2 linked regions of the Nitratifractor salsuginis DSM 16511 genome follow. Each later gene encodes a partner of the first gene's protein in a complex. Links are inferred from orthologs where the notes say so. Each region holds a gene or a part of one and is shown on either strand. Other genes may lie near its edges.

Region 1 (3,220 bases):
GGTGAAGCGCAGTTTGCCCTTGGCCCCCATATCGATCTGTTTCCAGGGATTCATCCGCTCCTGCTGAACTCTTTCGTTCTCCAGGATGGCGGCTTTCATATCGGCGGGGACGGTGGTGTCGATCTTGGGACGACGACTGCCCCGTCCACGTCCGCCGCCGTTGCCGTTGCTACGGTTTTGGTTCTGATTGCGGTTGCTTTGATTGCGGTTTCTGTTGTTATTGTTGTTGCGACGGTTGCCTTCGTTGCGGCTTTTGTTCTCGCCGCCGTTGCTGCGTTCGCCTTGATTGTTGTTCTCTTTGCGGGGTGCCTCGGACGCAGCCCCGGCACTCTTGCCTTCCGTTTTTTTGTTGTTGCGGAAGGGATTGGGTCGTCTCCGGCTTCTATTGCCGGAGTTGTTCTTGTTCTGATTTTCCGTTGATGGGTTTTGATTCTTTTCCATGGTCGGGTTCCTTTGTCAATGCTTGATAGAGTCGATGATAAAGCGTCGTCCCGACCTGATGGGGTCGTAGCGTCTTGCCCAGCTTGAGCGCCTCGAAGAGGGGCTCGAGGAGCGATTTGGGGTAGGCGGCAGAGAGGTTTTTCATCAGGGTCTTTCTCGGCTGCCTAAACGCGGCTTTGAGAAAAGCTTCGAATCCCCCATCTGTCAGGTTGTGTTCTTTACGGATCTCCAGAACGGCGGATTCGACTTTGGGGGGCGGATTGAAAGCGGAGGGAGGCACCAGGAGGCGTATTCGCGCCTCACCGACACTCCCCGCCAGGACCGAGAGAGCCGAGAAATTCCGATCACCCTCCCGGGCTGCGAACTTTTCGGCGACCTCTTTTTGCACCATTGTGAGTGTGGATCGACAATGGGGGTCACGCAGGGCTTTCAAAATGATGTTGGTGGCGATGTAGTAGGGCAGATTGGCCACCAGCCGGTAGGGCCGGTCGATCAGGCTGCCGTTTTTCCATCGCTCCAGGACATCACCGCACTCCAGTCGGAGCCGGCCGTCGGCGATCTCCCGGGAAAAGTTTTTCCCCAGGTAGTCACACAACCGTTTGTCTACCTCGAACGCCGTCACAGGGCGGACGCGGACGAGCTCTTTGGTTAAATCACCTAACCCAGGCCCGATCTCTACCACCGGCAGATCGTCATCGGGCATCGATTGGATGATTTGTTCCACGACGCTTCGATCTTCCAAAAAGTTCTGTCCGAACCGTTTGTCAGCGATTTGGGAAGCGTCTGGCCTATAATTTTTCATTATACACTTTTTTACTTAAATGGCAATCGCCCAATTTCCCTACTTTGGATATAATCGGACTCTCAAAAATTATATTATATGGATAGAAAGCGATGCACAAAGATTATTTCGCTAAACGGATTATACCATGTCTCGATGTCAACGCCGGCCGGGTGGTCAAAGGGGTCAATTTCGTCAACCTCCGTGATGCCGGAGATCCGGTAGAGGTGGCGAGGCGTTACAACGAGGAGGGGGCCGACGAGTTGACCTTTCTCGATATCACCGCCACACACGAAGAGCGGGGGACCATCGTCGAAGTGGTTCGGCAGGTCGCCAAAGAGGTTTTCATTCCTTTGACGGTCGGCGGGGGGATCCGGGAGTTGGAAGATATCTATCGACTTTTGGATGCGGGATGCGACAAAGTCAGTATCAACTCAGCGGCGATCAAACGCCCCGCCTTCATCGAAGAGGGGGCCAAGCGCTTCGGCTCCCAGTGCATCGTCGTCGCCATCGATGCCAAACGGGTCGGGGAGGGGAAATGGAATATCTTCACCCACGGCGGGCGCAAAGATACCGGCATCGACGCGATCGAGTGGGCGAAGGAGGCTTACAACCGGGGAGCCGGAGAATTGCTGGTGACCTCTATGGATGCCGACGGCACCAAGGCCGGATTCGACAATGAACTCAACCAACGGATCGGGGAAGTGGCCCCCATCCCTATCATCGCCAGTGGGGGAGCGGGAACGATGCGGCATATCGAAGAGGCCTTTACCGTGGGCAAAGCCGATGCGGCTCTCGCGGCGAGTATTTTCCACTTTCGCGAGATCGACATTATGGATCTCAAACGCTATCTCAAATCCCGCGATATTCCCGTGAGGCTCTGAGATGTTCATCTGTGCGGGCAACAATGAAAGCTTCGACTTCGCACTGCCGATCGGGGTGGGCTTGGTGGAGTCGGCGATGAACCTGACGCGCCTGGCGAGTATGGAAGCTCCGGAGTTCCTGGTCTTCGTCGGGACGGCGGGCAGCTACGGCAAGCATCGGATCTTCGACATCGTCGAATCCAAAACGGCGGCCAATGTGGAGCAGGCGCTCTTGATGGGGACAGCATATACTCCGATCAACAATGTGGTTTCGGCCGCCCAGGATGTTTCACGTGAAACAATCGTCAACTCCTCCAACTATATCACGACCGATAAAGAGATGGCGAAAAAGTTTTTGGCCAAACGGCTGGAGTTGGAAAATATGGAGTTTTTCTCTGTCCTGGCGGTGGCCAAAATGTTCAACATCCCGGCCGGTGGAGTTTTCTGCGTCACGAATTATTGCGACGAGAATGCTCACGAGGATTTTTTGAAAAATCAAAAAGAGGCGATGCAGCGTCTCGAAAATTATCTCAGAGACAAAGGTGTCTTAAAAAATGACTAATGACCAACGATCGACGACCAACGATTCCGAAAAAAGAATCATCCACGACTATACCAAAGAGGAACTGGGCCGGGAGATTCAGCCCGCCTTTAGAGCCAAACAGATCTACAACTGGATCTACCACAAACACGCCGACAGTTTCGAGGAGATGGCCAACCTTCCCAAAACGATGCGCCAGGAGCTGGCAAAAAAATATGAACTGCATCCCCTGGAGATGGTTTCGAAACAGGAGAGCCGCGACGGGAGTATCAAGTATCTCTTCCGGCTCCATGACGGGCACACCGTCGAAGCGGTTTTGCTGCTGATGAAAGAGGCTCAGTATCACGAAGACGGCACACTCAAACACCACCGCCGCTATACCGTTTGCATCTCTTCCCAGGTAGGATGTAAGGTAGGGTGCGCCTTTTGCCTCACGGCCAAAGGGGGATTTATCCGTAATCTCAGTGCCGGAGAGATCGTCGATCAGGTGCTGGAGATTTACAAAGATCAGAATATCCCCTCCAATCACCGTGTCAATCTGGTCTATATGGGGATGGGGGAGCCTCTTGACAATCTGGACAATGTGGCCAAGGC
Region 2 (3,277 bases), 1.6 Mb from region 1 along the record:
ATCCCGCTGCCGCAGCCCACATCCAGGAGACGATCCTGGGGAGTGACATACTCGGCGATCGCCTCCAGGCAGCTATAAGTCGTAGCGTGATGCCCCGAGCCGAAGGCCAAAGCGGGGTTAATCAGGATGTTGATCTTCTCCTCCTTGGGAGGATACCACTCGGGATGGATGTAGAAGGGCCCCGCTTCGATGGGTTGTACCGAATCCTGATAAGCCTGGATCCAATCGACGTTCTCCTTCTCCTCCTCGGAAATTTCCAGGGGAAAGTCATTGGAGATTTCACGAACCATCGCTCGGACTTTGTCGATTAGTTCCCCGGTATCCTGTTCCGTGCGCAGGATGATGCGGTCCTCCCCGTATTCGATCGCCTCGTTGCTGACGGTGCCGATAAAATCGGCCAGGAGATCCACATAGGCCGAATCGGTGACAAAGGTCACTTCACTGTAACGCTCCTTCATCGGTTGGCTCCTTTCGCCAGGCGGAAAGCCTCTTCGAGATCAAGCGTCCCTTCGTAGAAGGCTTTGCCGACAATCGTTCCGTAGATTCCGGCTTCGATGAGACGCCGGATATCTTCGATGTCTCGGAGGCCGCCGCTGGCGATGGTGGGTAGGCCGCTGGCGTGGGCGATGGAGCGGGTAAATTCGACATTGATACCGCTGAGCATTCCGTCGCGTCCCACATCGGTGCAGATGATCGCTTCAACTCCCGCGTCGGCAAAGGCTCTGGCCAGGTCGGTGGCCTTCATTTCACTCACTTCGGCCCAGCCCTCCACGGCCACCATCCCGTCGATAGCGTCGATCCCGACCACGATGGGGTATTTTGCGGCCATTTTCCGCACGAAATCGGGGTCTTTGACCGCTACGGAACCCAGGATCAAACGATCGACCCCTAGATCGAGATACATTCGGATCGTCTCCTCGTCCCGAATACCTCCGCCCAGTTCCAGTTTCAGGTTGCAGTTTTCACGGATTTTCCGGATTTGCTCCAGATTCTTCGGTTCACCGGCGAAGGCACCGTTGAGATCCACCAGATGGAGCCATTCGCTCCCAAGCTCTTCGAAATGCTTGGCGACCTGCCAGGGCTCGTCGCTATAGATCTTGGCCGAATCCATCAAACCCTTGGAGAGACGGACGGCTTTTCCGTCTTTGAGGTCTATCGCGGGGAGGATAATCATTTTTGACCTTTGTCAAAAATATGTGAGGAGTTCGAGGTCATATTCATCCTTTGTTATACCAATAGGTTTTTAGAGTTTCGTGAAATTTTTGACGATCTTCAAGCCGTTATCGTGGCTCTTTTCGGGGTGAGGCTGGATGCCGAAGATATTCTCCCTCTGGACGGCAGAGACAAATTCATAACCATAATAGGTCTTGCCGATAGCATACTCATCATCGCAGACCGCATGGTAGGAGTGGACGAAGTAGAGATAGAATTCGTCGGGCAATCCCTCAAAGAGGGTTGATCTTCCATCTTCCGACTTCCATCTTTTATCTTCCCCTCCTTTCGTTCGCTGAACGAAAAGCTCGTTCCAGCCCATATGGGGAACCTTCAGAGTATGGTCGAATTTGCTTTCATCAAAGCGGACCACCCGACCGGGGATCAAACCCAGCCCCTGGTGCTTTCCAAACTCTTCACTCTCTTCAAAAAGAAGCTGCATCCCCAGGCAGGTTCCCATCAGCGGTTTGCCGCTTCGGGCGAACTCCCGGATCGCTTCGTCCATACCGGTCGAGCGTAAGTGCTCCATCGCATCGGGAAAGGCTCCCACTCCGGGCAATTGAATCCGATCGTATTTTTTGAGGTGTTTGGGATCACTCACCAGCTCAGCTCGGGCCCCCACCTTGGCAAAGGCGTTCAGGACCGAACCGAGGTTCCCCATTTTGTAGTCGATGACCCCAATCACGATGTTCTCCTGACGGGAACAAATGAGGAATGAGGAATGAGAAATGAGAAATGTGGAGTGACGCTAACTTGTTTTGCTTTTCTTGAATTCACCATTCTTCCCAATATACCAATACACCAATACACTAATACACCCTTCTTTCTGTAAGTATGCGATTATATCCAATGGGAGCTAACGTTAAATCTCCAAGCGTTCCAGCTCCTTTTCGATCGCTTCGGCGAAGGGGAGATAATATCCTTGTTCCTGCGGCATTTTCTCTTTCATCGATAGGAGAAAACGGGCATAGTCTTCCCGGGTCAGTTTGCCTCTGAGCAGTTCGTATTTCAGCCAGAGCCAATAGGTATTCAACACGTCCGATTGGCAATACTCTCTGATCTGTTCCAGTTTTCCCTCGTAGTAAAGTTGCGTTACCTGATCACCGCTCACATCGTATTTGCCCGGGATGCCGGCCATCGTGCAGAGCAGGTCGAGCTTGAGGTTCCTCACGGCGCCGAATCCCCCCAGACTGTCGAGCAGGTCGGTGTGGAACTCTTCGGCATAGCGTTGCCGGTAATTTTCCCATTTGGTTTTGTTGAGCTGGGGATTGTTCTGGTCGAACCAGGCCGGAAATGAGAAGTTGTAGCGCATGGCACGGATCAGAAGCATCGGCATATCGAATCCGCGGCCGTTGAAGGAGACCAGCCGGGGATTCTTTTCTTCGATGAAGTCAAAAAAATGCCGAATGATTTTTGCCTCATCCTCCGAATTGTGCCCGAAATCTCCCACTTTGATGAAATTGCCGAAATCATCGGCGATGACTGCGGAGAGGGCGACAACGCGATGATAGGGAAGCGGCAGAAAGGTATTGCCGTTGTGCGCTTCTGCATAGAGTTCTTGGGCTTTTTCGATGGCTTGGAGATCATCAAGCCCGCTCACCTCGAGGTTTTTACGGATCAGTTCGATATCGGGAATGGTTTCGCAGTCAAAAATACAAATCATTGTTTGCCTTTCGCTAGAATTATAGCAAGAGCCCAGAGAACAGGGAGTATTTCCGCTATGAGAAAACATCTCGAGTACTATGCCGTCAGAACGCTCCTGGGGGCTTCCCGATTTATGCCCCGCCCGGTACTCTACGGATTGGCTCGTTTGATTGTCGAGCGGAGCTATGCCCCCGGAGGACGGCGTGAACGGCGCATCCTGGAGCATCTAGCCTTGGCCTTTCCCGACAAATCGGCAAAAGATCTTGATCGTCTGGTCGAAGAATATCGATGGCATAAAGCGCACTTCTATACGGAGATGGTCCTGATGCTGACCAATCGAATGGATTATCGAGGGAGTATTGTCAATCTGAAGGAGGCCCAGGAAAAGATTGAAGCGCTCAGAAAACAGAATGAGCGAGGC

Evidence for each region.
Region 2: the proteins of hisF (region 1) and hisH are in contact, whole or in part, in a crystal structure (PDB 6RU0), measured with the Thermotoga maritima proteins. The link is inferred for Nitratifractor salsuginis DSM 16511 from one-to-one orthologs. Residues at the interface, in WP_004080486.1 of Thermotoga maritima: Met1, Leu2, Ala3, Arg5, Ser40, Glu41, Asp45, Glu46, Ala70, Glu71, Ile73, Asp74, Ile75, Pro76, Phe77, Asp98, Lys99, Ser122, Gln123, Glu161, Thr195, Leu196, Asn247, Arg249, Glu251; in WP_004080484.1 of Thermotoga maritima: Asn15, Arg18, Arg22, Arg117, Leu118, Pro119, His120, Met121, Gly122, Trp123, Asn124, Asn134, Gly135, Tyr136, Tyr138, Val140, Tyr158, Glu180, Lys181, Ser182, Ser183, Lys184, Ile185.

What each region holds. Positions count from the first base shown.
Region 1 is NC_014935.1:65,184-68,403, forward strand. What follows is about bases 324-3,220. They hold hisF (imidazole glycerol phosphate synthase subunit HisF), read left to right. Parts: upstream 324-1,335; coding sequence 1,336-2,106; downstream 2,107-3,220. Other genes in these bases: NITSA_RS00320 (ribonuclease J), read right to left, coding at 324-441; rsmA (16S rRNA (adenine(1518)-N(6)/adenine(1519)-N(6))-dimethyltransferase RsmA), read right to left, coding at 383-1,243; NITSA_RS00335 (5'-methylthioadenosine/S-adenosylhomocysteine nucleosidase family protein), read left to right, coding at 2,108-2,647; rlmN (dual-specificity RNA methyltransferase RlmN), read left to right, coding at 2,640-3,220. Outside these bases: more of NITSA_RS00320, read right to left, coding at 1-323.
Region 2 is NC_014935.1:1,683,477-1,686,753, reverse strand. Bases 71-3,024 are described here. They hold hisH (imidazole glycerol phosphate synthase subunit HisH), read right to left. Parts: upstream 1,898-3,024; coding sequence 1,244-1,897; downstream 71-1,243. Other genes in these bases: NITSA_RS08535 (lysophospholipid acyltransferase family protein), read left to right, coding at 2,933-3,024; NITSA_RS08540 (3'-5' exonuclease), read right to left, coding at 2,075-2,875; hisA (1-(5-phosphoribosyl)-5-[(5-phosphoribosylamino)methylideneamino]imidazole-4-carboxamide isomerase), read right to left, coding at 455-1,174; NITSA_RS08555 (50S ribosomal protein L11 methyltransferase), read right to left, coding at 71-458. In the rest of the region: more of NITSA_RS08555, read right to left, coding at 1-70; more of NITSA_RS08535, read left to right, coding at 3,025-3,277. UniProt on the Escherichia coli protein: IGPS catalyzes the conversion of PRFAR and glutamine to IGP, AICAR and glutamate. The HisH subunit catalyzes the hydrolysis of glutamine to glutamate and ammonia as part of the synthesis of IGP and AICAR.